Linked DNA regions of Asanoa sp. WMMD1127. The protein of the gene in region 2 interacts with the protein of the main gene of each other region in a pairwise test. Links are inferred from orthologs where the notes say so. Each region holds a gene or a part of one and is shown on either strand. Other genes may lie near its edges.

What was found.
Region 1: the proteins of O7635_RS21475 (region 2) and rsfS interact in binary tests that used the Escherichia coli proteins (3 or more experiments, as listed by UniProt). The link is inferred for Asanoa sp. WMMD1127 from one-to-one orthologs.

What each region holds. Positions count from the first base shown.
Region 1 is NZ_JARUBP010000001.1:7,893,401-7,908,091, forward strand. The notes cover bases 6,865-9,842. They hold rsfS (ribosome silencing factor), read right to left. Parts: upstream 8,576-9,842; coding sequence 8,153-8,575; downstream 6,865-8,152. Other genes in these bases: O7635_RS37805 (DegV family protein), read right to left, coding at 6,865-6,878; O7635_RS37810 (histidine phosphatase family protein), read right to left, coding at 7,533-8,156; nadD (nicotinate-nucleotide adenylyltransferase), read right to left, coding at 8,685-9,293; pepN (aminopeptidase N), read right to left, coding at 9,312-9,842. Also shown: O7635_RS37780 (carbohydrate ABC transporter permease), read left to right, coding at 1-192; O7635_RS37785 (hypothetical protein), read right to left, coding at 356-1,033; O7635_RS37800 (ComEA family DNA-binding protein), read right to left, coding at 5,008-5,850; more of O7635_RS37805, read right to left, coding at 6,033-6,864; more of pepN, read right to left, coding at 9,843-11,783; O7635_RS37830 (DUF397 domain-containing protein), read left to right, coding at 11,886-12,107; O7635_RS37835 (hypothetical protein), read right to left, coding at 12,122-12,643; O7635_RS37840 (tryptophan--tRNA ligase), read left to right, coding at 12,935-13,864; O7635_RS37845 (DHA2 family efflux MFS transporter permease subunit), read left to right, coding at 13,927-14,691. UniProt on the Escherichia coli protein: Functions as a ribosomal silencing factor. Interacts with ribosomal protein uL14 (rplN), blocking formation of intersubunit bridge B8.
Region 2 is NZ_JARUBP010000001.1:4,484,499-4,499,211, reverse strand. Bases 790-3,789 are described here. They hold O7635_RS21475 (AAA family ATPase), read left to right. Parts: upstream 790-1,758; coding sequence 1,759-2,820; downstream 2,821-3,789. Other genes in these bases: O7635_RS21470 (DUF5682 family protein), read left to right, coding at 2,813-3,789; O7635_RS21480 (DUF5691 domain-containing protein), read left to right, coding at 790-1,762. In the rest of the region: more of O7635_RS21480, read left to right, coding at 1-789; more of O7635_RS21470, read left to right, coding at 3,790-5,200; O7635_RS21465 (VWA domain-containing protein), read left to right, coding at 5,598-6,785; O7635_RS21460 (YbaB/EbfC family nucleoid-associated protein), read left to right, coding at 6,850-7,617; O7635_RS21455 (hypothetical protein), read left to right, coding at 7,707-7,934; O7635_RS21450 (hypothetical protein), read right to left, coding at 8,307-9,116; O7635_RS21445 (urease subunit gamma), read left to right, coding at 9,231-9,533; O7635_RS21440 (urease subunit beta), read left to right, coding at 9,530-9,946; O7635_RS21435 (urease subunit alpha), read left to right, coding at 9,943-11,637; O7635_RS21430 (urease accessory UreF family protein), read left to right, coding at 11,637-12,686; urease accessory protein UreG, read left to right, coding at 12,676-13,398; O7635_RS21420 (urease accessory protein UreD), read left to right, coding at 13,388-14,152; O7635_RS21415 (antitoxin), read left to right, coding at 14,222-14,461; O7635_RS21410 (MFS transporter), read right to left, coding at 14,636-14,713.

The DNA.
Region 1 (14,691 bases), 3.4 Mb from region 2 along the record:
CTGACGTTCCTGAACGACCAGACGAAGTACACGCTTCCGGTCGCGATGACGTTCTTCTTCGGCCGGGACGATACGGCTTGGGGGCCGGTCATGGCGGCGTCGACGATTTTGACGGTGCCGGTTCTGATTTTCTTCCTGGTCGTGCAGCGGCGGATGGTTGGTGGGTTGGCTGCTGGGGCTTTGAAGGGCTGACCGGGGCCGGTGGTGCCCTTCGAGCTTTGTCCGATCTGCCGGCTAGAACGCCGTTGTGTCCGCATTCGCGCGACGCGGCTCGGCGCGGTTCGCGCGACGCGGCTCGGCGCGGTCCGCGCGGCGCGGCTCGGCGCGGTCCGCGCGGCGCGCGGTGGGTGCTGACTTATTCGTAGCGGCGGGTTGCGGCGTGGCGGGCGCGTTGGGCAGGGGTGTCGACGACATCGCGGCCGGACGGGGCTCGGGCTGGGCGGCCCGGCTGGAGGTCGATCGGTGGCGCGTTGACCGCCGTGGCGGTGTTGGCCTGGCGGGCCACCGGGATTGCGCCGCCGTGAGATCCATGCCGGCGTTCCGCGGTGTCGGTCAGGTCGTCGTCGTCTGCCCAGTCGTCGGTGTCCAAGACCGGCAGGCCGGCGTCGGCCGCCGCGGTAGCGGTGGGCGGGGCTGCGGGACTGGGCGGGGCCGAGCGGTAGACGCGGCCGACCTTTTCGGCGCCGGCGCCGCCAGGCACCTGGGCTCGGCCGACCGTCCGGAAGGGGCGCATCGGGCGGCGGACCGACGCGCGACCTTCGCGGTGCGCCGCCGCGCGTACCGCCGCTCCGGCGACCAGGTCGTTGATCTTGACCATGGCGGCGATGCAGACCGGTAGGAGCACGACGCCCCACAGCGGGATGAGCTCGGCCAGCGCGAGGATGATCGCGAACGCGGTCGCGCCTTCGAGGAAGACGAAGCACACCGTCGAGCTGGGGTTGATGTGGCGGAGCCGCAGCACGCGGGCGTAGAACGGGCGACCGCTCAGATCGCCGGCGGCGGCGAACTGGGCCGTGAGTCGTCGAACTGTCATCGGCTACCCCCACTACGGCGGCCGGTGGTCTGGGAACCGCCGCGGCCGGCGGCGGCGCGGGCGGCCGCGCGGCCGTCCGTCGGTCGGTTGGCGCTGAACCCCGGGCCGCCGGGCGCCTCGCCGGAGTCTCCGGAACGCGCGGCGACGACGGCGAAGACCGCGCGCTCGAGCGCGTACCCCCGGTCGTCGGCACCGCCCTTCACCTCGGCGTTGCAGTCGGCGGCGGCGCGCATCGCGACGACCAGGCCCTCGGGCGTCCAGCCGCGGGCCTGGCGCTGGGCCCGCTCGATCTTCCAGGCGGGCATGCCGAGCGTGCTGGCCATCTGGTAGGCGTTGCCCCGCCCCGCGGACGCGACCCGCGCGACCGTGCGGACGCCGTCGGCGATGGCGTCGGCGATCGGGACCGGGTCGACGCCGACGTGCAGGGCCCAGCGCAGCGCCTCGAGCGCCCCCGGGACGTCGCCGACCATCGCCGCGTCGGCCACGGTAAAACCGCTCACCTCGGCCCGGCCGCGGTAGTAGCGGGCCACCGTCGCCGCGTCGATGCGACCCTCGACGTCGGCGAGAAGCTGCGAGCAGGCGGCCGCCAGCTCGCGCAGGTCGTTGCCGACGGCGGCGAGCAGGGCTTCCGCCGCCTCCTCGGAGCCACGGTTGTTGCCACGCCGCAGCTCCTCGCGGACGAACGCGACTCGATCGCGATGAGACTTCAGCTTCGCGGCCGTGACCACCTCGGCGCCGGCGTTGCGCAGCCCTTCGGCGAGTGCCTTGGCCCGCCCGCCGCCGGTGTGCGTGACGATCAGCGTGACGTCGGGGTCGGGGTGCTTCGCGTAGTCGAGCAACGCCGCGACGACGTCCTTGCGCGCGTCCTGCCCGCCCCGCACGACCACCAATCGGCGCCCGCCGAACAGCGAGGGGCTGATCATCTCGGCCAGCTCGCCGGCGGCCAGCGCGTTGCCCTCGTACTGCCGGACGTCGGTGGACGCGTCGCCCGCCTTCGCGGCTTGAATTGCCTTGTCAACGGCGCGCGCCACCAGCAGTTCCTCGTCGCCGAGCACGAGTTGAATTGGGGGAAGGCCGCCGGTCACCGGGCCATACTCGCACGCGCTCCTGAATGACCGAACGTCCTCACCCAAATGAGTAGTCGATCACTCATCAACCGCAAATCGCGACAAATCATTGTGCGACACGGCTGCGCCGAGAATCCCGTACACGGGATCAGCGGCGATCGTGCGAGGCACCCGAGGCAACCACGGCGAGACCACCTCCTCTCCGCACGACCGCCAGGTCACCGGCGTGATCGGTACGCAGCACCCGCGCCCCGTCACGGGTGAGCCGCGCGAGCAGCGCCGGGTTCGGATGGCCGTACCCGTTGTCGACGCCGACCGACACGAGCGCCACCGCGGGGTCCACGGCGTCGAGGAACGCCGGCTCCTGGTAGGCCGAGCCATGATGCGCGACCTTGAGCACCTGGGCCCGCAGAGCACCCGCACCGTAGTGGTCGATCGTCGCCCGCTGCTCCTCCTCTTCGGCGTCGCCGGGAAGCATGACGCCCACCCCGTCGACGGTCGCCCGGAGGACGAGTGAGTTGTTGTTGGGGTCCGACCGTGTCCCTGACATTTCCACGGGCGGGCCGAGCGTGACCAGGTCCGTGGTGCCCACCGACCACCGCCAGCCGGCGTCGACGGCGGCGACGGTCGCGTCTGCCTCGGCGGCCGCGCCGACGACGAGGTCACGTCCCGCGTCCGGCTCCACATGGCGGGGAGTGATCACCGCTTCGAGGCGACGGCCGCGGCCGATGCCCTCCACGCCGCCGACGTGGTCGATGTGGAAGTGGCTGACGACCAGTAGTCGGACCGTACGTACGCCCAGCCGATCCAGGCAGCCGTCGGCCGCGGCCGGCTCGGGTCCCGCGTCGATGACCACGGCGCTCCCGGCTTCGGCGGGTAGCACCATCATGTCGCCCTGGCCGATGTCGCAGGCCACGATCACCCAGCCGGCGGGCGGCCAGGTGCTCGTGAGGACGCGTACCGGCAGGGCACCCACGACGGAGGCCGCCGCCACGACGGCGATCAGGCGGCGGGCGAGCCGGCGCCGGAACGCCACCAGGACGACGGCCGTGAGCACGCCCAGCAGGACGCCACCGCCGACGCCGCCGGGCCAGGGCAGGCTGCCCATGGGCGTGTTGGCGCCGTGGCGCGCGATCAGTACCAGCCACTGCGCCGGCCAGTGCGCGATCCAGGCGAGGAAGCCGGCGGCCGGCGGCCACACCGCGGACGCGATGGTCGCGAAGACGCCGAGAACCGTCGCGGGTGCCACGGCCGGAGCGGCCAGCAGGTTGGCCGGGATCGAGACCAGACTGACCGCGCCGGACAGGCCCGCGACGACGGGCCCGCAGGTCACCTGGGCAGCCGCTGGGATGGCGAGTGCCTCCGCGAGGCCGGGCGGCACGCGACGACGGCGCAGCCAGTCGCGCATCTTGGGCGCGAGGAGCAGCAGCCCGCCGGTCGCCAGCACCGACAGCGCGAAACCGGCGTCGCCGGCCAGCTCCGGGTCGAGCACGACCAGGATGACGATGGCGGCCGCCAGGGCCGGCACGGCGGCGCGGGAGCGGCCGCTGGCCAGTGCCAGGAGGCCGATCGCGCCCATGGTGGCGGCGCGGATGACGCTCGGCGACGGGCGGACCAGGATCACGAAGCCGACCAACGCCAGTCCACACAGGATGGCGGACGTCCACCGGCCGGCCCGGCACCAGCGCGTGATGAGCAGCACGAAGCCGATCACGATCGCCACGTTGGCGCCCGAGACGGCTGTCAGGTGCGTCAGGCCGGTGGTCTTGAAGTCGTCGGCCACGGCGGGGTCGAGGCGGCTGGTGTCGCCGAGGACCAGCCCCGGCAGGAGGCCGCCGGGTTCCGGCGGCAGGGTCGTGCAGGCGCGTTGTAGGCCGGCCCGGAGCACACCTGCGGCGCGTTGCGCCCATGACGGGCGGCCGACCAGCTCGGGCGCGGCGCCGGAGGAGATGACGGCGGCGGTCAGGTCGCCACCGCGCGGGCGGGCGAGCCTGCCCTCGAGACGTACGCGCTGACCCGGTAGTGGCGCGCCCCAGGCCTGGTGGGTCGCGAGGACGAGAATGCGGGCCCGGGCCTCGATCCGGTGCGCGTCGGTGTCGATCGGCCGGAGCCAGCGCAGGTCGGCGGTGACGACGTACATCGGTCGGTTGGCACCCCCGACGAGCCGCGGATCGTCACGGACCAGGACTTCGGCGACGACAGAGGCTCGCTCGTCGGCGTAGCCGGCCAGCGTCGGCGCGTCCCGCACCGCGACCCGGGCTGCGGTGGCGCCCGCTCCACAGACGACTCCTAGCAGCACCGCGACCGCGATCCGCCGCCACACTGGCGTGCCGAAAACGGCCCGCAGTCGCGGCCGCCCCGAGAGGCGACGCCGGAACCGACCGGCGCCGATCCGCTGTCGACCTGGATCGGCAACGGTCGCCTGCCGTGGCCAATCGACTTGGACCCGTTGTCGCGGCCAACCGGCGAGCCTTCGCCATAGCGGCCGATCGGCAGGAACCTCCCGCCGGAGCCAGTCGCCTTGAACCCGCTGTCGCGGCCAACCGGCGAGTACTCGCCATAGCGGCCGACCGGCAGGGACCCGCCGCCGCGGCCAGTCGATTCCAACCCGCTGTCGCGGCCAATCGGCGAGCACTCGCCACAGCGGCCGATCGGGTGGTCGCAGCTCGTTTGAGACGAAGCGTGGTCGCCGCCGACGGTCGCCGTCGCGGGCGTGCCGGGCGCGGCGGTTGGCGACGTACAGCGGGACCGCCAAGGTCGCCGCTCCGGCCGCGATGAGGGCACTGATCACCGCGCTCGCATACAGCGCTCCTAGTGCGCTCAGCCACGTCCCCAGTGCCAGGCCAGCGAGGCGGAGATCGGGTGGCGGTCGCCCGCCGGCGGGATCCGGCGCCGACAACTCGGTGGTCATACCGTCACCAGGTCCTTCAGGTCCTCGTAGCGGCTCGCGCCGATGCCGTCGACGTTGCGCAGGTCGCCGACGCTTTTGAAGCCGCCCTTGGCGGTGCGGTGGTCGAGGATCCGCTGCGCCAGGACGGGGCCGACGCCGGGTAGGGAGTCCAGCTCCGCCAGCGTCGCGGTGTTGAGGTTGACCTTGCCGTCGCCGGCACCGCCGACAGCCGGCCCGCCCGCCGACGGGTCCGGTGCGCTGCCGGGCGGCGGGGTGACGCCGACGAGCACCATCTCGCCGTCGGTCAGGCGGCGCGCGAGGTTGACCGTCGAAAGGTCGGTGCCGGGTGTCGCGCCGCCCGCGGCCTCCACGGCGTCGGCGACCCGCGCGCCGGCCGGTAGGCGTACCAACCCTGGTTTCCTGACCTTGCCCGCCACCGCCACGAAGATCTCGCCTGAAGCGCTGGTCGCTGGGCCCGCGTCGACGGCCGGTGGTGCGGAGACGGCGGTGACGGGTTCGACCTTCGGTCTGGCGCGGTAGGCGAAGAACGCCGCCACCAGCACCACCACGGCGGCGACGACCGCCAAGGCCTTGATGCCGCGCCGGCCGGGGTCGAAGGGCCCAGGCCCACCGAGGAGACGGCGGCCCGCGGGCTCGGGCTCGGGCTCGAAGCCTTCCGGCCGAGGAGACGGCGGCGACGGCTCGACCCGCGGGAACGTGGTCGCGAACGTCGCCGGGTCGTCGAGTCCTTCGAACGGCGACCGAAGTGGACGGGTCAGCGCCGTGTAGGGGTCGGCAGGGCTCGACTCGGCCGTCAGCCGGGCCAGCCGCTGGCGCACGAGCGCCTCGTCATCAGACACGCGGGCGACGTTAGGCCCGATGGCTCACCGGATGTACGCCGTCCGTCGCACCCTGTGGATAACTTCGAACTGTGGATAACCGAATGATCTTCGTGCGATTCGTCGACACTGGACGCCCTGTCTCACTTACGGAAGGGCTTCCCCCATGGCGCGATCACGGACCGGCGTCCACGCGGTGACGGCTAGGAGCGTCGGTGTACGACCACCGAAGCGAGCCCCGGACCCACATGCGCGGCGACGGCGGCGCCGATCTCCGTCACATAGGAGTCGCGCAGCCGCTCGCCCAGGCGCTCCTTCAGGCTGACCGCCAGCTGGTCGGCGCGGTCGGCGCCGTCGAGGTGGTGCACCGCCACGTCGACGTCGTCGTCGCCGGCCGCCTCGACCGCGAGGTCGACGAGGCGGGCGAGGCCGCGGCTGGCGGTGCGCACCTTGTCGCGGACGACGATGCCGCCGTCGACCACGTGCAGGATCGGCTTCACCGACAGCGCCGTGCCGAGGAGTGCCGACGCGGCGTTGATGCGGCCGCCGCGGCGAAGGAACTCCAAGGTGTCGACGTAGAACAGGGTCGAGGTGCGTTCCGCGGCCTCGGCGGCGGCGCGCTGGACCGCGTCGGCGTCTTCGCCTCGCCTGGCGGCCTCGCTGGCCGCCAGCGCGGGAAAGCCGAGCCCCATCCCGGTGGACTTCGCGTCGACGACCGAAACGGCGGGGCCGATCTCGGCGGCGGCGAGGCGGGCGGCCTCGACGGTGCCGGACAGCTGCGCCGACAGGTGCACGGAGACGACGGCGGACGCGCCTTCGTCGAGCAGACGTCGGTAGACATCCGCGAAGGCGGCCGGTGACGGACGGGAGGTGGTGACGGAGACCCGGCGGCCGCCGAGGGCGCGCGCCACCTCGATGGGGGTGACGTCGACGCCTTCGGACCCCTCGACGCCGTTGATCACGACGGTCAACGGCACCACCACCGCCATCGCCGCGTACGCGGACGGCGGCAGGTAGGCGGTGGAGTCGGTGACGACCGCTACGGGCATGCCGGCACGTTAGCCGAGATCAGCCACCGGCGCGGACGATGCCAGGAAGAAGGGGCCATCCAGCCCAATCACGAAAGCGACAAAGCCCAACCACCCAGGACGCCTCGGAACGCCACCGAACCGAGCGCCGAGAGGAGGCACGAGGACGACGCGAATCACGACAAGGCCGCGATCGGCTGGGCAAGCCCGGACCGCCACGCGAGCGCGAACCGCGCTGCGTACGCCAAGGCCACCAGGCCGGCTCGCGACGCACCGCGGGCGCGAACCTCAATGCGGGCGGACATCAACGCGGGCGCGCACATCAACGCGGCGCGCACATCAACGCGGGCGCGCACATCAACGCGGGCGCGCACATCAACGCGGGCGCGCACATCAACGCGGGCGCGGACCCAACCCGGGCTGCGGCCCGCGCTGCGCCGGGACGCGGCTCGGTCCCGCGGGCGCTGCGCGGGGACGCGGCTCGGTCGCGCGGGCGCTGCGCGGGGACGCGGCTCGGTCGCGCGGGCGCTGCGCCGGGACACGGCTCGGTCGCGCGGGCGCTGCGCGGGGACGCGGCTCGGCCGCGCGGGCGCTGCGCCGGGCCGCGGCGTGCCCGTCGGGACAAGGCGCCGGGGCGTGCCGTCGCGCTGCGGGCAGGCCTAGGAACAGAGGCGGTCAGATCTGGCTGTGTGTGCCCACGTTGTGGGCCATCAGTTGCCAGCCCGTCCCGCCCGTGCGCCGCGACCTGTCGCGCAGCTCGGTCCAATGGCAGTTGTGGAGCGACCCCAGTGTCCGGGTGGCCTCGTTGGGCCAGCCGAGCAGCGCACCGCAGCCCTGCCGCGCGGCGCCGCCATGCGTCGTCACCACGACCGTGCCGCCCGGAGCCAGCGACGCCGCGTCCTGCAGCGCCTCCATGACCCGCTTCGCCAGGTCGTCCAGGCTTTCGATGCCGCAGCCCGGCGAGGGCTCGCCGGCGCGCCAGCGGGCGTACTCCGTCGGGTGGCGGGTTTCGATGTCCGTGAGCAGTGAGCCTTGCCACTCGCCGAAATGCCGTTCGCGGAGTCGCACGTCCGGCGTGACCGACAGGCCCGTCAGCGACGCCAGGGCCGACGCCGTGTCGAAGGCTCGTGACAGGTCGCTGCTGATAAGGGCGTCGGGCTGGTACGTGGCCAGCAGCGCCGCGGCAGCAGCGGCCTGGTCGCGGCCCCGGGCGTTCAGGGGCGCGTCGGTCTGGCCCTGTACGCGGCCGCCCGCGTTGTAGTCGGTGTTGCCGTGCCGCCAGACGAGCAGCCTGGTCATTCGGTCGGGCTCGCCTCGTTGCCGGTAGGGGCGGCGGGGGCGGCCGGCACCAGGTCGCGGTCGAGGAACGGGATGGTCGGGCAGTCCTTCCACAGCCGGTCGAGGGCGTAGAACTCCCGCTCCTCGGCGTGCTGGATGTGGACCACCAGGTCGACGTAGTCGAGGAGCACCCAGCGGCCCCCGCGCTCGCCTTCGCGGCGGACGGGCTTGGCCTTTTCCGGGAGGTTGACCAGCCGCTCCTCGATCGCGTCGACGATGGCGAGGACCTGCCGCTCGTTGGGCGCGGAGGCGATCAGGAAGGCATCGGTGATCACCAGTTGGTCGGAGACGTCGATGATGACGATGTCTTGCGCCTTCTTGTCGGCTGCGGCCTGCGCGGCGGCGAGGGCCAGCTCGCGCGTGCGGTCGGTAGCGGTCACCTTGCTCCTCTGGTCGACGGCATTCCCTTCAAGCCTCTCACATGCCCGACCATCGTCCACCCAACCGCGGGCCCGAGGCGCCGCGCGCCAGCGGCTAGGAAACCGCAGCTCACGCTCGGTACAGGTGCCGTTTCGCTATGTATTGGACGACTCCGTCGGGCACCAGGTACCAGACGGGTTTGCCGGCGGCGACGCGCGAACGGCAGTCGGTCGACGAGATCGCCATGGCCGGGACCTCGATCATCGAGACCGCGTCGTCCGGGAGATGGTCGTCACTGAGGGTGAAACCGGGCCGCGTGACGGCGACGAAGTGCGCCAGCTCGAACATCTGGTCCGTGTCTTTCCACGACAGGATCCGGTCCAGCGCGTCTGCGCCGGTGATGAAGAAGAGCTGCGTCTTCGGGCCGTACATGGAACGGATGTCGCGCAAGGTGTCGACGGTGTAGGTGGGGCCCTGGCGATCGATGTCGACGCGGCTGACGTGGAACCGCGGGTTGGACGCCGTCGCGATCACGGTCATCAGGTAGCGGTCCTCGGCCGGCGAGACCTCGCGGCTGTCCTTCTGCCACGGCTCGCCGGTCGGGACGAACACCACCTCGTCGAGGGCGAAGATGTCGGCGACCTCGCTCGCGGCGACCAGGTGACCGTGGTGGATCGGGTCGAACGTGCCACCCATGATCCCGACCCGGCGGGCGCCGTGATCGTCGTCAACGTCCATCAAAGGATCGTATGCCCGTCATCGCCCCCGGGCAGCGAGTGCGAGACGAAGGTCATCGTCGTTGTCGATCACGACACGGCGCAGCACCGCCGGCAGGTCGTCGCGCGCCAGCATCGCCGCCGCCAGGTCGCGGGTGCGCTGCTCGACCGCATAGCGGGGGAACGCCAGGTCGGCGAGGTGCTCGGCCGCGTAGGGCGTGCGCCGCCGCGCCGCGGCCGGCATCTCGGCGAAGTAGCGCTCCACGTAGGGCGCCGTCAGCTCGGTCTGCTCGGGCTGGAACAGCCCCCGCGCGCACGCGTCGAGCAGCCGGTTGGACAGCGTGTCGTCGTCGATCACCGCGGCCCAGGCGGCCGCCTTGGCCTCGGGGTCGGGGCGGGCCGCCCGCGCCCGGGCCGCCCACTCCTCCCCCGCCGCGCTCCGGTCGGCGGCGAGCTCGGCCGCGATCCGGTCGGCGTCGACGGCCCCCAGCACCGCGAGCCGGTGCACGATGCGCCAGCGCAGCTCCTCGTCGACCTCGACGCCGGCCGGCACGTCGACCCCGTCGAGCCACCCGAGCAGGCGCGACGCGTCGACGCCGGCGTCGACCAGGGCCCGCATCGCGGCCAGCCGGCGCGACGCGCCGGCATCGGGGTCGGCGACCAGCACCTCGCACACGGACGCCACCCGGGCCAGCGCGGCCGCGCGATCGCCCGGCGCCAGGTAGCGGTCGATCAGGTTGCGGGCCTGCAGCAGCGCGTCGACCACCACGATCACCTCGGTCTCCGCCGGGAGGGCGGCCACCAGCAGGTCGACGAGGTCGCTGACCGGGCGCTCCGCGTCGCGTACGGCGTCGATCGTCGAGGTCCAGAGCACGGCCCGGCTCAGCGGGTCGCGCAGCCCGGGCAGCACGGCCGGCACCGCCGCCGCCGAGGCGGGGTCGAGCCGGATCTTGGCGAACGTCAGGTCGCCGTCGTTGAGCAGCAGCAGGTCGGGCGCCGGCTCGTCACGCAGCTGCGGCACCTCGGTGCGTTCGCCGTCGACGTCGACCTCGATCCGGCGGCGCAGGGTGGTCGCGCCGTCGGCAGCCCGGTCGTAGAGGCCGAACGCCACCCGGTGCGGGCGCAGCACGGCCCCCGACTGGACGATCGCGGCGGGCGCCTCGACGCGCAGCGTGTTGACACCCGGCTCGCGCAACCACCGCGCCGCCCACGCCGACAGGTCGCGCCCGCTGGCCGTCGACAGCGCGCCGAGCAGGTCGGCCAGCGTCGCGTTGCCGAACGCGTGGGTCTGGAAGTGCGCCCGGATGCCGGCCAGGAACGCCTCGTCGCCCACCCACGCGACCAGCTGGCGCAGGGCGGCGGCGCCCTTGGCGTAGGAGATGCCGTCGAAGTTGACCAGCGCGTCGGCCGAGTCCGGCACGCTCGTCGGGGCCACCGGGTGGGTCGACGGCCGCTGGTCGGTCTCGTAGCCCCAGCCCTTGCGGCGCATCCCGAACGTGGTCCACGCGTTGCGGAACCGGGTCGCCTCGGCCGTCACCCGGGTGCCCATGTATTCGGCGAACGACTCGTTGAGCCACAGGTCGTCCCACCACCGCATGGTGACCAGGTCGCCGAACCACATGTGCGCCATCTCGTGGGCGATCGTGGTGGCGCGCAGCTCGCGCTCGTTGTCGGTGACCGCCGACCGGTAGACGTATTCGTCGCGGATCACCACCAGGCCCGGATTTTCCATCGCGCCGGCGTTGAACTCGGGCACGAACGCCTGGTCGTATTTGCCGAACGGGTAGCGGAAGCCGAACAGCTCGTGGAACCGGTCAAGACACTGCCGGGTGATCGTGAAGATCTCGTCGGCGTCCTTGTCGAGGTGCTCGGCCACCGACGCCTTGCAGAACAGCGCCAGCGGCAGACCGTCGTGAGTGGACTCGACCACATGGTAAGGGCCGGCGATCACCGTGACGAAGTAGGTCGCCAGCGGCGGCGTGGTGACGAACTCCCAGCGGTTGGTGGCCCCCGCGGGCGACCGCGAGGCGACCGCCGCGTTGGCCGCGACCGTCCACGCCGCCGGCGCGGTCACCCGCATCGTCACCGGCGCCTTGAGGTCGGGCTGGTCGAAGCAGGCGAAGATGCGCTGCGCCTCGTCGAGAAAGGACGTGGCGTGCAGGTAGACGCCGCCGTCGGCCGGGTCGACGAACCGGTGCAGGCCCTCGGAGGTGTTGGAGTAGGCCATGTCGGCCTCGACCGTGAGCTCGTTGTCGGCGCGCAGGCCGGTCAGCGCCAGCCGGTTGCCGTCGAGCGCCGCCGGGTCGAGCGCCGCGCCGTTGAGCGTCGCCGCGTGCAGGCGAACGGGCTTGAGCTCGACGAACGTCGCCGAGCCGGGCTCCGCCGCGCGGAACCGGATCGTCGTGGTCGACCGGAAATGGTCGTCGGTCGTCACGTCGAGGTCGATGGTGTAGGCCTCGACGGTGATGGCGGCGGCGCGGTCGGTCGCCTCCTGTTGGGTCAGGCTGCGCATCCGCCTATCGTGCACGAACGTGTCCGGACCGGGCGACCCCACCCTGATGCGGTATAGCCTGACGGTCCGCCCCAGCGGCGCGAGCATCCGAGGAGCAGCGCGATGGCACACCACCCTAAGGGAGACTTCGACCTGGCGCGCGCCGAATGGCAGCGCGTCGGCGACGCCCCCGCCGAGCACGGCTCCGTCGAGGTCGCGTTCGTCGACGACCTCATCGGCCTGCGCAACTCGGCCGAGCCGCAGGGCCCCGTGCTGGTCTTCACCCAGGCCGAGTGGGACGCCTTCGTGGCCGGCGCCCGCGACGGCGAGTTCGACCTGGCCTGAGCGCACCGCGGCCGTCATGCCGCACCCAGCAGATGGCGGATGAGCTGCATGTGCCGGATCCGCGGCGTCAACGCGCGCAGTTGCAACGCCAGGTTGGTGGCCGCCAGGATCGGCTCGTCGTCGGGCAGGTCGAAACCCATCCGCTCGCGCAGCCAGGGCGACACCTGGGCCCAGCTGTAGTAGCTGGTCTCGCGGTCGGGTTCGAGCGGCGCCGGGAAACCGCCGGGCCCGCGCCGGCCGAGCGCCCACAGCCGGACGATCTCGCGCGAACGGCCGATCCGCGCGCCGATCTCGGCCAGGGTCAGCCAGTCGCGGTCCGCCACGCGTACGACGTGGAGGTCGGTCCTGGTCTCCACCTGCTGGATGGCGGTCGCGACGGCGTCGGCGAGCACGGACGCCGGACGGTCGAAGGCCAGCCGGTGCGTGCCGTCGGGACCGGTCTGCGAGCGTGGCGGCGCCGGCAACGTGGCCAGCCGCCGCCGCTCGATGAGGCCCGGCGCCCGATCGACCACCAGAAGGAACTGTTGGACCCGCATGGCCGCCTCCCCCGTCGGGCGCACCGTGCGCCCGTTCGCGACCGAGTCTGGTCGTCGCTCGGCTTCCCGGGAGGAGCCAGCGGAAGCCCGTTTCAGCTTGCGCGGGACACCGAGATGCGCTAGTCGCTGATAGCCTCCATCGCATGCGGACGCTGAGTTTCCTCGGCTGGTGGACGCCCTAGGGGCGGCCCCGCATCCGCGTGCCCAACGTCGACGGCCGCCCGAGTCCGGGTGGCCGTTTCGCGTGTCCGGCCCGGCTCCCGCGGCTACCCCGTCCTCCCGGAGGCAGCCATGACCCGCACCGTCACGACCCGCCGGCTCACCGGCCTCAAACCGACCGGCGAGCCGCACCTGGGCATCCTGCTCGGCGCGATCCAGCCGATGGTCCGCGACCAGTACACCAGCGACGCGACCGTGTTCCTCGCCGACCTGCACGCGCTGACCGCCGCGCACGAGCCGCGCACGCTGCGCGAGACCACCCTCCGCCACGCGACCGTGCTGCTCGCGGCCGGTCTCGACCCGGACCGGACCGTGTTCTACGTGCAGTCGCAGGTGCCCGACCACGCGGAGCTGCACTTCCTGCTGGAGCGCACGGCGGCGCGCGGCCGGGCGGCGTACCCCGTGTTGCAGGCCTCCGACATCCTGTTGCACGACACGGCGGAGGTGCCCGTGGGCGCCGACCAACGCCCGCGCGTCGCGCTCACCCGCGACATCGCGATGCGGTTCAACCAGCGGTACGGTCCGACGTTCGTGGTGCCGGAGCCGGTCACGCCGACGGTCGCGGCCCGGGTGATGGACCTCGCCAACCCGACGGTGAAGATGGGTCAGACGACGTCGTCGGCGTCCGGCGCCATCGGGCTGCTGGACCCGCCCGCCCTGGTCACCCGCAAGCTGAGCCGGGCGGTGACCGAGACCGACGGGATCATCGCGTACGACCCGGCGGCCCGGCCCGGGGTGAGCAACCTGCTGGAGATCCTGGCCGCGTGCGTGGGCGGGACACCGGTCGAGATAGGAACGGCGCTGCGGGGGTACGGAGATCTCAGGCGCGCCACGACGGAGGCGGTTCTCGGCCTGCTGGGGCCGTTGCGCGCGCGCTTCGAGACGTTGGCCCGGGATCCCGGCTACGTGCGGCAGGTGCTGGCGGAGGGTGCGGAGCGGGCGCGATCCCGTACTGCCGAGACCGTCTTCCGCGCGAAGCGGGCGATCGGGGTGCTCGCCTGACGCCTTGTCGTACCGCCGTGCTAGACCTGTCGACGCACGCTCACGTCCGAGGGGATCGCGTCATGACCGCATCGACCGGCGACACCGAGCGCCGCGCCCAGGCCAACCCGTGGCTCGTCCTCGTCACGCTCTGCCTGGGCTTCTTCATGATCCTGCTCGACACGACGATCGTGAACATCGCGATCCCCGACATGAGCACGAGCCTCGACGCCTCGCTCGACCAGATCCTCTGGATCATCAACGCGTACGTGCTGGTCTACGCGGTTCTCCTGATCACCGCCGGCCGGCTGGGTGACCTGTTCGGACCCAAGCGGCTGTTCGTGCTCGGGCTCGTCGTGTTCACGGTCGCGTCCGCCGCCTGCGGGCTGGCCTCCTCGCCGGAGCAGCTGATCGTGTTCCGGGTGATCCAGGGCGTCGGCGGCGCGCTGCTGACGCCGCAGACGCTCTCCACGATCACGGTGATCTTCCCGCCGGACAAGCGCGGCGTCGCGTTCGGCGTCTGGGGCTCGGTGGCCGGCGTGGCGACGGTGGCCGGCCCGACGCTGGGCGGCTACCTGGTGACCGACTTCGGCTGGGAGTGGATCTTCTTCGTCAACGTGCCCGTCGGCATCGTGACCGTGGTGCTGGCCCTGATCGCCATGCCCGACCTGCGGCTCAACCGCCGTCACCGGCTCGACTGGGTCGGCACGGCGCTCGCCACGGTCGGGCTGTTTCTCCTGGTCTACGGCCTGATCGAGGGCGAGTCGCACGACTGGGGCCGGGTCTGGGGTCCGATCACGATCGTCGAGCTGATCGGCGCCGGCGTCCTGGTGCTGGCCGTCTTCCTC
Region 2 (14,713 bases):
GGTGGTGGTGGCCGGCGAATACGGGCACGGCGGCTTCCGGCCGCTCGCCGCCTGGCCGCAGGGGCGGCATGTGCCCGCGCTGCCCGGTGAGCCGCGGGTCGCGCCGGGCGGGCCGCCCGAGCTGCCGTCCGACCTGCTGTCGGCGGCGCTGGTGGGCACGGCCCGCCGCCCGTGGTCGGCGGAGCGCATCGACGTCGGCGGCGGCCATCGGCTGGCCCTCTCCGTGCCCCGCGGCCTGCACTCTCCGGTGCCGTTCGGCGGCGGCGACGAGCCCGCCGGCGTAGCGCCGCCCGCCACGGATCTGGTGCCCGACGATGCCGATCGTTCCTGGGTCGGCTCGGGCGGTTCGGCGCGCGCCCTGCTGGAGGCGTCCGCGGTGGCGCTGACCTACCGGCGGGCCGGCGAGACACCGTTGGCGGGCCGCCCGACGATCGCGCCCGCACCCGACGAGGCGCGACCGATCGTCCCGCCGGCCGCAGCCGAGCGGCTCGACGTCCTGCTCACCGACGGCGCGACGGGCTGGGGCGGTCCGGCGCAACGGGCGGTGCTCGGGCAGTGGCTGCTGGAGGCCGGCAGGCGCCAGCTGCTCGTGCCGCCGGAGACGCTGCCGCTGCTGCTCGATCTCGGCCGGCGCGACACGGCGCTGCGGCCCGCGCTCGGTGTCGTCGCCGGGCGGCGCGGGCCGTGGCTCGCCCAGCGGCAGAGCGAGTGGCGCTACTTCCGTGACGTGGGGGGCGAAGCGGAGACCGCCGACCCGCAGGACTGGTTGACCGGCACGCCCGGCGAACGGCTGGCCTACCTGGTGGCGCTGCGCGCGACCGACCCGGCCAAGGGCCTCGACCTGCTGGCCGAGACCTTCGACGCCGAACCGCCGCACGACCGCGTGCTGCTGCTCGGCGCGCTCGAGACCGGTCTGGACCGCCGCGACGAGGCGCTGATCGAGCACGCGCTCGACGACCGGCGCCGCGAGATCCGTCAGGTGGCCGCGGAGCTGCTGCGCAAGCTGCCCGGTTCCGCCCTCGGGGAGCGGATGGCGGCGCGCACGGCGGCCAGCGTCCACTTCGCCGACGGCTCGCTCACCGTCACCGCGCCGACCACCATCGACGGCCCGATGCTCCGCGACGACGTCGACCCGTCACCGCCGCGCGGCGTCGGCCTCGGCGCCTGGCTGCTGGAAGAGGTCGTCTCGGCGACGCCGCTGTCGTTCTGGTCCACATTGACCGGTCGTGGCCCGCGCGAGGTGCTGGCCCTGCCGGTCGCCGACGGCTGGCAGCCGGTCCTGTTGCGGGGGCTCGCCCGAGCCACGGCGGCCCAGCGCGATGCCGGCTGGGCGGCCGCGCTGCTCGACCTCGCCGACACGGCGCCCCCGTCGCCCAACGGCGACGGCCTGGGCGACCGGCTGACCTGGCCGCTGCTCGAGGTGCTCCCGGCCGCCGACCGCGGGCGGCGGGTCGCCGCGGCCCTGCGGCGCGACACCGCCGCCGGCATCCGGCTGCTGCACTTCTGCGCCGACGACTGGTCCGACGAGCTCGCGTCGGCCGCGCTGCGGGCCATGGCCGTGCTGGCGCCCGACAACGCCTGGCAGCTGTCCGAGCTGTGCCGGCTGGCGATGCCGGCCATGCCCACCTCGTTCGTCGGCCGGGTCGAGGCGCTCGTCCGCTCGCTGGACGGTCTGCCCGAAGGCCGCCGTTCCGCCCGCTACCTCGCCCAGCTCGCCGCCGTGCTCGGCTTCCGCAACGACATGATCGAGGAGTTCGCATGACCGCCCTGCGTCCGCACGCGGAACAGTTCTACGCCGAAGAGCTGGCCGCGCTGGCCGCCGACGACGACCGCTCGCGCCCGCCGGGCTGGCGGTTGTCGCCGCAGGCGGTGGTCACCTACCTGCTGGGCGACGGCGGCAAGATCACACCGAAATACGTCGGCTCGCGCCGCTTGATGGAGGTGGCCGTGGCCACCCTCGCCACCGACCGGGCGCTGCTCCTGCTCGGCGTGCCCGGCACGGCCAAGACCTGGGTCTCCGAGCATCTGGCGGCAGCGATCTCGGGCGACTCCACATTGCTCGTCCAAGGCACCGCCGGCACGCCCGAAGAGGCGATCCGCTACGGCTGGAACTACGCGCGCCTCCTGTCCGAAGGCCCGTCCGAGGCCGCCCTGGTGCCGAGCCCGGTGCTGCGCGCGATGGAGGGCGGCACGATCGCCCGGGTCGAGGAGCTGACCCGGGTGCCCTCCGACGTCCAGGACGCCCTGATCACCATCCTGTCCGAGAAGACCCTGCCGATCCCGGAGCTCAACACCGAGGTCCAGGCCCAACGCGGCTTCAACGTGATCGCCACCGCCAACGACCGCGACCGCGGGGTCAACGAGCTGTCGAGCGCGCTCCGGCGACGGTTCAACACCGTCGTCCTGCCGGTCCCGGCCACCGTCGACGAGGAGATCGACATCGTCACCCGGCGGGTGGCCCAACTCGGGCGTTCCCTCGACCTGCCGGAGACGACGACGGCGCTCGACGAGATCCGCCGGGTCGTCACGGTGTTCCGCGAGCTACGCGACGGGCAGACCGACGACGGCCGCACCAAGCTCAAGTCGCCGACCGGCACGATGTCGACCGCCGAGGCCATCTCGGTGGTCACCAACGGCATCGCGCTGGCCGCCCACTTCGGCGACGGCGTGCTGCGCGCCGGCGACGTCGCCTCGGGCATCGTCGGCGCCGTCGTCAAGGACCCGGTCTCCGACCGCGTCGTGTGGCGCGAATACCTGGAGACCGTCGTCCGCGAACGCCCCGGCTGGGCCGACTTCTACCGAGCCGCCCGCGATGCCTGAGCGCTACTACGGCATCCGCCACCACGGGCCAGGCTCGGCCCGTGCGGTCGTACGCGCCCTCGAAGAACAACGACCCGACATCCTGCTCGTCGAGGGCCCGCCCGAGGCCGACGACCTGATCCAGTGGGTCGCCGACGACCGCCTGCGCCCACCGGTCGCCCTCCTCGGCTACGCGGCCGACAACCCCCGCCGCGCGGCCTTCTGGCCGTTCGCCGTCTTCTCGCCGGAATGGCAGGCGATCCGATGGGCGGTCACCAACGGCGTCCCGGTCCGCTTCTTCGACCTGCCCTTCGCCCACCGCCTCACCACCCCGCGCCCGAAAGCCGCCCGGCCCGAGCCCGATCCCGACGACCAGGCAACTGACGAGCCGCCGTCGAACGGCGAACCAGCTGACTCCACATCGGACACGCCGGGTGGGCCGGTTGCGGGCGCGGCGATCGCGAACGCGGCTGACACGGATGCGGGCGGCGGTCCCGGAGAGGGTGCGGTGGGCGACTCTGACGAGTCGGAAGAGGACGACGGGCCCATGCCGGGACCGCCGGCGCCGGAGCTGCGGCCGGTGGATCCCATCGGTGAGTTGGCGGCGGCCGCGGGCTATGACGACCCGGAGCGCTGGTGGGAGGACGTCGTCGAGCACCGGCAGGCGCCGGCGTTCGAGGCGATCGAAGAGGCCATGACCGCGGTCCGGTCCGGTGCGCTGGAGGACCCGTACGACCTCGTGCGCGAGGCGCACATGCGGACCGTGCTGCGCCAGGTGCGCAAGGAGCACGACCAGATCGCGGTGGTCTGCGGCGCGTGGCACGTGCCGGCGTTGAGCGCCAAGGTCACCGCCGCCCACGACGCGGCGTTGCTCAAGGGGGGCCGGCGGCGCGGGAAGGTGCGGTTCACCTGGGTGCCGTGGACCTATGGGCGGCTGGCGTCGTGGCAGGGCTACGGAGCGGGGGTCGACTCGCCGGGGTGGTACCACCACCTGTTCACGACCAGCGACGAGGTGGTGCCCCGCTGGCTCGTCGGCGCCGCCGGGGTGCTCCGCGAGGAGGGTGTCGACACGTCGCCGGCCCACGTGATCGAGGCGACGCGGCTCGCGGAGGCGCTGGCCACGATGCGCGGCCGGCCGCTCGCCGGGCTGGCCGAGGTCACCGACGCCGCCGGCGCCGTGCTCTGCGAGGGCGACGACCTGCGGCTCCAGCTGATCGGCCGCCGGCTGGTCGTCGGCGAACGGCTGGGCGAGGTGCCGGAGGGCGTACCCACCGTGCCGCTCGCCCGCGACCTCGAAGCCCGCCAGCGCGCCGCGCGCCTGAAGCCGTCGGCCCTCGATCGGGCGCTCGACCTCGACCTGCGCAAGGACACCGACCTCGCCCGCAGCCACCTGCTGCACCAGCTTCGCTGCCTCGACGTGCCGTGGGGCGAGCCGGAAGAGCGGCGCGGCAGCACCGGTACGTTCCGCGAGGAGTGGGCCCTGCGCTGGCAGCCCGAGTTCTCGATCCGGCTGGTGGAGGCGAGCGGCTACGGCACGACCGTGGTCGGCGCGGCGACCGCCCAGGTCACCACCGCGGCCGCGAAGGCGACCACCCTGGCCGAGGTCACGGCGTTGCTGGAGACCTGCCTGCTCGCCGACCTGCCCGGGGCGCGGCCCGCGGTGCTCCGCGCCCTCGACGCCCGCGCCGCCGAAGACGCCGACGTGACCCACCTGATGGCCGCGATCCCCGCGCTGGCCCGCACGGTCCGCTACGGCGACGTACGCCGCTCCGACGTCGCGTCCGTGGCCGCGGTCGTCCGTGGCCTGCTGGCCCGCATCTACGCCGCGCTGCCGCCGGCCGCATCGAGCCTGTCGGACGAGGCGGCGGCCGAGCTACGCGACCGGATCGACGCGGTGCACTCGGCGGTGTCCCTGCTCGGCGACGAAGCCGAACGCACCCGGTGGCTCGACACCCTCACCGCCATGACCACCCGCGACGACCTGCACGGCCTGCTCGCGGGCCGGCTCACCCGGCTCCTCCACGACGCCGGCCGACTGTCCACGAAGGACGCGGGCCTGCGCCTGAGCCGCGCGCTGACCGCCGGCGTGCCCGCCGCCACCGGCGCCGCCTGGGTCGAGGGCTTCCTGGCCGGCGGCGGCCTGCTCCTGATGCACGACGACGACCTGCTCGCCCTCGTCGACGAGTGGCTGGCCGCCATCCCGGCGGACGCCTTCGCCGAGGTGCTCCCCCTGCTCCGCCGCACCTTCGGCACCTTCGCAACCGGCGAACGCCGCGGCATCGGCGAACGCGTAGCCGGCGGCGGCGCCAACGCCCGCACCACCACCGCGGTCCTCGACCACGACACGGCAGCACTCGCCCTACCCACGCTGAGCACTCTCTTGGGCAGGAGGATCGAATGACGACGCTGGTGCGCCACGACCGGAGCCGCGACCGTCGCGCGCGCGGATGCCGCGAGGCGCCCGCTCACGGGGCGCCGCTTCGCCGCCCACCGCGGACGGGAAAGGCCATGAACGCAGCGCATCCGGTGTCCGCGACGCCACGCGCCGCGGGCAAGAAGGCGATGAACGCCGCGCGCCCGGTGGCCGCGACGCCGCGACTCGCGGGGCGTCGCTGTGCCGGGCACAGCGAACAGGAGGCGGAGAGCGCGGCGCGCCCGGTGGCTGCGGTGCCGCGACTCGCGGGGCCACGTTGTGCCGGGCACAGCGAACAGGACGCGGTCAGCGCGGCGCGCACGGCGGCTGCGGCGCCGCGGTCCGTGGGGCGACGCCGCGGCGCACACGGTGGACGGGAGAGGCGATGAGCGCTGAGGAGGAACGGCGCCGGCGGTGGCGGTTGGCGCTCGGCGAACCCGCCGACGAGTCGCTCGGGCAACCCGGCGGGCGTGACGCCGCGATGGATGCGGCGATGGCTGCCCTCTACGACCGCGGCCCCAACGGCGAGGGCCAGGGCGAGGCCGAGGGCAAACGCCGCACCGGCGGGCTGGGCGCGTCCGCCCCGCGGGTGGCGCGCTGGCTGGGCGACATCCGCGAGTACTTCCCGCAGAGCGTTGTCCGGGTCATGCAGACCGACGCCATCGAGCGGCTCAACCTCACCCGGCTGCTGCTCGAACCCGAGATGCTGTCCGCCGTCGAGCCGGACGTGCACCTCGTCGGCACGTTGCTGTCGCTCAACTCGGTCATGCCCGACAAGACCCGCGACCTGGCTCGCCAGGTGGTCCGCAAGGTGGTCGACGACCTGGAGAAACGGATCGCGCAGAAGGCACGCGCGGCCGTCACCGGCGCGCTCAACCGGGCCAGCCGGATCGAGCGTCCCCGGCACGGCGACATCGACTGGAACCGCACGATTCACGCGAACCTGCGGCATTACCAGGCCGAATATCGCACCGTCGTGCCGGAGCGGCTGATCGGCTACGGCCGCCGCGGGAACGCCGTGCAGCGTGACGTGATCCTCTGTGTCGACCAGTCCGGGTCGATGGCCTCGTCGGTCGTCTACTCGGGAGTGTTCGCGTCGGTGCTGGCCTCACTGCGTACGCTGCGCACCTCGTTGGTCGTCTTCGACACCTCCGTGGTCGACCTGACCGACCACCTCAGCGACCCGGTCGAGGTGCTGTTCGGCACCCAACTCGGCGGGGGCACCGACATCAACCGGGCGATCGCCTACAGCCAGCGATTGGTCACGCGGCCCCGCGACACCATCTTCGTGCTGGTCAGCGACCTTTACGAAGGCGGCGTACGTGACGAGATGTTGCGCCGGGTCGCCGATCTGGTGGGGGCCGGCGTGCAGGTCGTGGCGCTGCTGGCGCTCTCCGACGACGGGGCGCCCAGCTACGACCACGACAACGCGGCCGCGCTCGGGGCGCTCGGCGTGCCGGCGTTCGCGTGCACTCCCGACGTTTTCCCGGATCTGATGGCCGCCGCGATCCAGCGGCACGACCTGCGGGCTTTCGCGGAACGGGAGGGGGCACAGCGGGCACACGGAACATGAACAGGCGTCGCGATCGATGCTAGGGTTTGCCCGCCCGACCGGCGCGCTCGGAATTGGGGGTCTGATGAGCGCCTTCGACGCGATACCGCAGCCCATGCCACCGGCGGAGCTCAAGGAGACCGTCGACGCTCTCCGGCACGCCGTGACCGCGGCGACGGCCACGGTCTCCACACCGGACGGCGCCGTCGAGGTCACCGCGGGTCCCGGCAACGCGATCGTCGGGCTGGGCTTCGGGCGGGCCGCCTACCGCTACAGCCCGGAGCGGCTCGGCGTGCTGGTGGTCGAGACGGTCCGGCAGGCCACGGTGGAGGCGATCGGCGCGGTCACCGAGACCGTCCGCAGCGTCGGCCGCGGCCGCACCGAGCTGCCCGGCATGCTCGGCGGCGAGCTGCCCGAGGTGCCGCGCCCGGCGCCGCCGAGACACGACGACCTGGGGGCCGACGGTCCGGTCGACGGCGAGGGGCAGCAGGCCGACGAGGTGCTGCGCCGCCTCAGCGACGAGTCGCGACGGCAGCTGGCCGGCTACGCGAAGCTGCGCGCCGCACTGGCCGAGCTGACGGCGACCGCCCGCTCCGCCGACGGCGGCGTGAAAGCGCAGGTCCGGGCCGGCGGGGAACTGCTGGCCGTGCACATCGGCGCCGACCAGTTCCGGCACGAGCCGGCAACCCTGGCCGGGATCGTGCACACGACCGTGATGACCGCGACCGCGCAGGCCGCCATGCTCATGGCCGACCGGGTGCAGCGGCTGACCGGCCCGCGCCTCGACATCCGCTCGCTGGTCGAGAGCTACGAGAACCCGCCGCCGAACCCCGACGACGAGCGGCGGAGCTGACCCCGGCGCAGGACGGCTTCCACGCCGACGTAGACGAGATCAAGACTTGCTGCGGCTCAGCCGATGAGCGCGGGCCCGAGCCGGACCGCATGGCCGCCCGCCGCGTCCGCACCCGACTGCCCACCCTCGCCGCGGTGGTCGCCTCGATCGCCATCGCGACCGCGATGTTCCTGGTCTTCATCATCGCGTTCGGGGCGGCCGAGATCTTCGAGCCGTGGGTCCTCGTCGTCGGCGCCCTGCTCGGCGTAACCGCCGGCGCGGGCTTCTTCGTCGTGTGGCGGCTCCGCGACCTGAAACGCCGCCGCCGATCGCGCTGACCGCACCGCAGACGAACGCACGCGGGAGCGGGCCCAGGAGTGCGGCTCACCGAGCCGCGGCCATGGCGGAGCGCGCGGCGACGGCGTGCGCGGCGCGACCACCAGCCGATCGACGCGACCACCGGCCGATCGACGCCGCCACCGGCCGATCGACGCCGCCACCGGCCGATCGACGCGACCACCAGCCGATCGACGCCGCCACCGGCCGATCGACGCGACCACCAGCCGATCGACGCCGCCACCGGCCGATCGACGCGACCACCAGCCGATCGACGCCGCCACCGGCCGATCGGCGCCGCCACCGGCCGATCGGCGCCGCCACCGGCCGATCGACGCGACCCTACGGCGGCGGCGCATCCGGCCGGCGGCAGGCTAGCGGCCGATGTGGGCGAGATACCGGTCGGCCGAGCGGCGGACGCGCTCCTTCGCTCCGCCGGAGACGACGCGGCCCCACCAACCGCCGTACACCGTGTCGTAGGGCATCGAGTCCACAAGCGACACCGCGCGGACGATGGTGTCCGGGTGCTCCGGGATCAGGTTGGGGTAGCTGTGCATGAAGCTCACCCATCGCCGGTCCATGACGACCGTGAAGATGTCGCCGGTGCAGAGGGCGCCCTTGCCGTCGAGGCCCGGCCAGTGCAGGACCGTGCCGCCCGGGAAGTGGATGCCGCAGTTGACCAGCGTGCGGCCGGGCAGGATCTCCTCGCGGTCACCCTCCCAGAGCACGACGTTGCCCGAGCGCGGCACCCAGGCCGCGTCGGCGGCGTGCACGTAGATCGGGATGTCGCCGAACGCCCTGCTCCACTCCACCATGGACCCGTAGAAATGGGGATGGGACAGGGCGATCGCGGCCAGGCCACCGACGGCCTCGACCGCCTCGACGGTTTGGTCGTCCACATAGGGCACACAGTCGAACAGCACGTTGCCGCCGGGGCCGGGGACCACCAGCGCGCGCTGGCCGATGCCGATGGCGGGCTCGACGCCGACGCCCCACAGGCCCGGCACCTCCTCGCGGACGACGCCACGATGGCCGTCGGCGTGCAGCTCGGTGATCGACACCCACCGCTGGCCGCCCCAGCCGACATACTGCCGCTCGTCGGCGCAGATCGGGCAGATGGTGCGGTCGGCGTCGCGGGCGCGCTGAACGCCGCAGGTGCGGCAGATGGGGTGGTGGCGGTCCATTTCTCGAAGCGTACGACCATCGCCGCGTGCCCTACCAACAAGGGGCGTAATGGATGCGTAACGTGCTGGTGAAAGGATCGCGGCCCGCAGTGACGAGCACCCCGGAGGTGAGCCTTGTTCCTCAGCCAGCACGAGCAGGAACGCCTGCTCGTCCACGTCGCCGCCGACGTGGCCCGCAAGCGGCGCGAGCGCGGGTTGCGGCTCAACTATCCGGAGGCGACGGCCGTCATCACCGCCTTCCTGCTCGAAGGCGCCCGCGACGGGCGCACGGTCGCCGAGCTGATGTCGGCGGGGCGCGAGGTGCTCGGCCGCGACGACGTCATGGCCGGCGTGCCGGAGATGCTGGCCGAGGTCCAGGTCGAGGCGACCTTCCCCGACGGCACGAAGCTCGTCACCGTGCACGAACCGATCCCATGATCCCGGGCGAGATCGTCTTCGGCGCCGGCCCGATCGAGATCAACGCGGGCCGGCCGGTGCGCACGGTGACCGTCAACAACACCGGCGACCGGCCGGTGCAGGTGGGCTCGCACTACCACTTCGCCGAGGCCAACCCGGCGCTCGACTTCGACCGCCGCGCCGCGTGGGGCCACCGGCTGGCCGTCCCCGCCGGCACCGCGATCCGCTTCGAACCCGGCATCGACCGCGACGTCGACCTCGTCCCCCTCGGCGGCAGGCGCATCGTCCCGGGCCTACGCGGCGAATGCGCCGGCCCCCTCGACGGCGAACCCACCCGGCCCGGCGACCGGCTCACCGGAGCCGGCTCGCCCACGGGGACCGCCCCGCCCGGCGGCCGAGCCGCCGACCCGCTCGACGGCGACGGCCGCGGATGAGCCACCTCGACCGCCCGCGCTACGCCGCCCTCTACGGCCCCACCACCGGCGACCGGATCCGGCTCGCCGACACAAACCTCCTCATCGAGGTCGAGGAGGACCGCTGCTCCCACGGCGACGAGGCCGTCTTCGGCGGGGGCAAGGTGATCCGCGAGTCGATGGGCCAGTCGGCGGTCAGCCGCGGCAACGGCACCGTCGACACCGTCATCACGGGCGCCGTCGTGCTCGACCACTGGGGCATCGTCAAGGCCGACGTCGGGATTCGGGACGGGCGGATCGTCGCGCTCGGCAAGGCCGGCAACCCGGACACGATGGACGGGGTGCATCCGGACCTGGTGATCGGCCCGGGCACGGAGGTGATCGCCGGCAACGGGAGGATCCTGACGGCCGGGGCGGTCGACAGCCACGTACACCTGATCTGTCCGCAGGTGCTCTCGACCGCGCTGGCCAGCGGCGTGACGACGGTGATCGGCGGCGGGACCGGCCCGGCCGAGGGCACGAAGGCGACGACGGTGACGCCGAACGCCTGGTACCTCGCACGCTTGCTCGAGGCCGTCGACCCCTGGCCGGTCAACGTGCTGCTGCTCGGCAAGGGCAACACCACCAGCCAGGAAGCGATGTGGGAGCAGCTGCGCGGCGGCGCGGGCGGGTTCAAACTGCACGAGGACTGGGGTACGACGCCCGCCGCCATCGACGCCTGCCTGCGCGTCGCGGACGCGAGTGGCGTGCAGGTCGCCATCCACACCGACACGTTGAACGAGGCCGGGTTCGTCGAGGACACCCTGCGCGCGATCGGCGGGCGGTCGATCCACGCCTACCACACCGAGGGGGCCGGCGGCGGCCACGCGCCCGACATCATCACGGTGGCCGGACAGCCCAACGTGCTGCCGAGCTCGACCAATCCGACTCGGCCCTACTCGCGGAACACGCTCGACGAGCACCTCGACATGCTGATGGTCTGCCACCACCTCAACCCGGCGGTGCCCGAGGACCTGGCGTTCGCGGAGAGCCGCATCCGGCCGAGCACGATGGCGGCCGAAGACGTCCTGCACGACATCGGCGCCATCTCGATCATCGGCTCCGACTCGCAGGCGATGGGCCGGGCCGGCGAGGTCGTGCTGCGCACCTGGCAGACCGCGCACGTGATGAAGGAGCGCCGCGGCGGGCCGGACGACAACCTGCGGGCCCGACGCTACGTCGCGAAATACACCATCTGCCCGGCGGTCGCCCACGGCATCAGCGACGAGGTCGGCTCGGTCGAGCCCGGCAAGCTCGCCGACCTGGTGCTGTGGGATCCGGCCTTCTTCGGCGTACGCCCGCAGCTCGTCATCAAGGGCGGCATGATCGCGTGGGCGCAAATGGGTGACGCGAACGCGTCGATCCCCACGCCGCAGCCGGTGCTGCCCAGACCCATGTTCGGCGCGTACGGCGTCGTGCCCGCCCAGACCAGCGTCGCCTTCGTCGCCCCGGCCGCCATCGACGCGCTGCTCAGCGACCGGCTGCCGGTGAGCCGGCGGATGGTGCCCGTCGCCGACACCCGCTCGCTGACCAAGGCCGACCTGCCGCTCAACGACGCGCTCCCCCGCATCGAGGTCGACCCCGACACGTTCACGGTCCGCATCGACGGCGAGGTGGTCCCGCCCCAGCCGGCGCTGGAGCTGCCGATGGCCCAGCGCTACTTCCTGTTCTGATGTCGCTGTCCACACTCCTTGTCCTGGCCGACGGCCGGCTCCCCGCCGGCGGCCACGCCCACTCCGGCGGCGTCGAGGCGGCCGTGGCCGCGGGACGGATCCGCGACCTCGCCACGCTCGAGTCCTTCCTGGTCGGCCGGACGGCGACCGCCGGCGTGGTCGCGGCCACCTTCGCGGCCGCCACCTGCCACGCCCTGACCGCGACGCCCGCCCGCCGCCCGAGCCAGCTCTGCGGTGATGACCCGTTGCGCCGAGCCGGCGAGCGGGTGGCGGCGCCGGACAGCGGGACTCGTGAGCGGGTGGCGGCGCTTGACGACGGCACGCGTGCGCCGGTGGCGGTGCTGGAGGACGGCATGCGTGCGCCGGTGGCGGTGCTGGAGGACGACGGGCGTGAGCGGGTGGCGGCGCCGGACGACGGCGCGCGTGAGCGGGTGGCGGCGCCGGACGACGGCGCGCGTGAGCGGGTGGCGGCGCCGGACGACGGCGCGCGTGAGCGGGTGGCGGCGCCGGACGACGGCGCGCGTGAGCGGGTGGCGGCGCTGGATGACGGTCTGGACGCGCGGACGGCGTCGCCGGCCTTGCGGGCGGCGTCTCGCGCACAGGGGCGGGCCCTGCTTCGCGCCACCAGCCGGATCTGGCCCGCGGCCGAAGCTCCCGCCAGGGCGGGAACGACGGCCACGGCCAGAACGCCCGCCATGGCGGGAAGACCCGCCCCGGGGGGAACGGCGCCCGCGGCCGGCCCGCATCACCCCGTGGCCATCGGCATCGCCGCCGCGGCGGCCGGGCTCGGCCCGCAGGAGGCGGCCGTGGTCGCCGTCTACGGTGGAGTGACCGGTGCCGCCTCCGCGGGGGTGCGGCTGCTCGGCCTCGACCCCTACGCGGTCCACGCGCTGGTCGCCCGCCTCGCCCCCACGTGCGACCGGATCGCCGCCGAGGCGGCCACCCGCACAGACGACCCGGTGGACGACCTGCCCGCCGGTTCCGCGATCCTGCTCGACGTCGACGCCGAGCGGCATGCCACCTGGGAGGTGCGTCTCTTTGCGTCCTGAGATCGAACACGGCCGCGCGGTGCGGATCGGGATCGGTGGGCCGGTCGGGTCCGGCAAGACCGCGCTCGTCGCCGCCCTGTGCCGCACCCTGGCGACCGAGCTCCGGCTCGCCGTGGTCACCAACGACATCTACACGACCGAGGACGCCGACTTCCTCCGTCGGGCGGGTGTGCTGCCCGACGAGCGGATCCGCGCGGTCGAGACCGGGTGTTGCCCGCACACCGCCATCCGCGACGACATCAGCGCCAACCTCGACGCCGTCGAAGCGCTGGAGGCGCAACAGCCGCTGGACCTCGTACTCGTCGAAAGCGGTGGCGACAACCTCACCGCGACCTTCAGCAGAGGGCTGGTCGACCACCAGATCTTCGTCGTCGACGTCGCCGGCGGCGACAAGGTGCCGCGCAAGGGCGGGCCGGGCGTCACCACCGCCGACCTGCTCGTCGTCAACAAGACCGACCTGGCCCCGCTGGTCGGCGCCGACCTCGGTGTGATGGCCCGCGACGCCGCCGCCCGGCGCGGCGACCTGCCGACCGTCTTCCTCACCCTGGTCGGCGACCCGGCGGCCACGCCGGTGGCCGCGTGGGTACGCGAACGGGTCGCCGCCGGCCCCGAGACCGCGAGCCACCGACCCGAGGCGCCCACCCACAGCCACCCGGCCACCGCGCCCGGCACGACCGCTGACGCCCGGACGAGCACCGCCGGTGCGGGCTGAGGCCCGTCTGGTCGCCGAGCCCGACGGCCGCGGCGGCACCCGGCTGTCCACGGTGTACGGAGAGCCGCCCCTGCTCCCCCGCCGCACCAACCCGCACCACCGCGCCGCCGAGGTGCACTTCGTCGGCGGCGCGGCCGGTCCCCTCGGCGGCGACGACCTCCGCGTCGCCATCACCGTGCGAACCGGCGCCCACCTCGTCGTCCGTACCATCGCCGCGGCTCTGGCCCAGCCCAGCGACCCACGGATGCCGAGCCGACTCGACGTCGTAGCAACGGTGGAAGCGGGAGCCGCTCTCGACTGGCTGCCGGAACCCACCATCGCCGCCATCGGCTGTGACCACCACCAGCGGTCCATCGTGGACCTCGCGGACGGGGCCCGGCTCACGTGGCGCGAGGAGATCGTCGCCGGCCGGCACGCCGAGCCGGCGGGCGACCTGCGCACCAGCACCGCCGTCCGCTGTGCCGGACGCACCATCCTCCGCCACGACCTCGGCATCGGCCCGCACGCGCAAGGCTGGGACGGCCCCGCCATAGCCGGCGCCGCCCGGGCCGTCGGCACGCTGCTGCTGGTCGGCCCCGGAGCTCCGACGAAACCGGCAGTCAGCGGCACCGCCGCCCTGATGCCGCTCGCCCGCGGCCCAGCCGCCCTGATCACGGCCGCCGCCCAGGACGCCCGGGCGCTACGGACGGCGCTCACGGCTACCACATGGGCCGATGATCCGGATGCGGAACTCGACATTTGCCGCGAAAGCTGAGGCTCCCGTCTACGTTCGGTGGGTGTGGACGGCCGCGTGGGGCGGTCGTACACCGGAGGGAGAGCCGCAATGGCCATCAGCGACAGGTTTGGCGACGCCATGGACAAGGCCAAGGACCAGATCAACGACAAGGACGAGCGCGACCAGCGCATCGACCAGGCCGGCGACGCCGTCGACGCCAAGACCCAGGGCAAGGTCGCCGAGAAGGTGGACCGCGCCCAGAACGCCGCGCGCAAGGCCGGCGACCGCGCGCAGAACCGCAACAACAACCGCAGCAACAGCAACAACCGGAGCAACAACAACCGGTAACAGCTTCCGGTCCCGGCGGGCACACCGGGACCCGGCGGACATGCGGGTCGGGCGCGTGGGGGCGCTCGACCCGCTATGTCATTCCGGGAGCCGCGACCGCCCTCGCCGACAACGCTGGGCAGGCCGAGCAGGCGGCGGGCGAACGGCCGAGAAACCCAGGTGCCCGACCGGCCTTCAGCCGGCGGGCGCGGATCCCGCAGGCGCCGACCCCGCAGGCGCCGAGCCACCGGACCGCGACCCAGCAGGCACCGA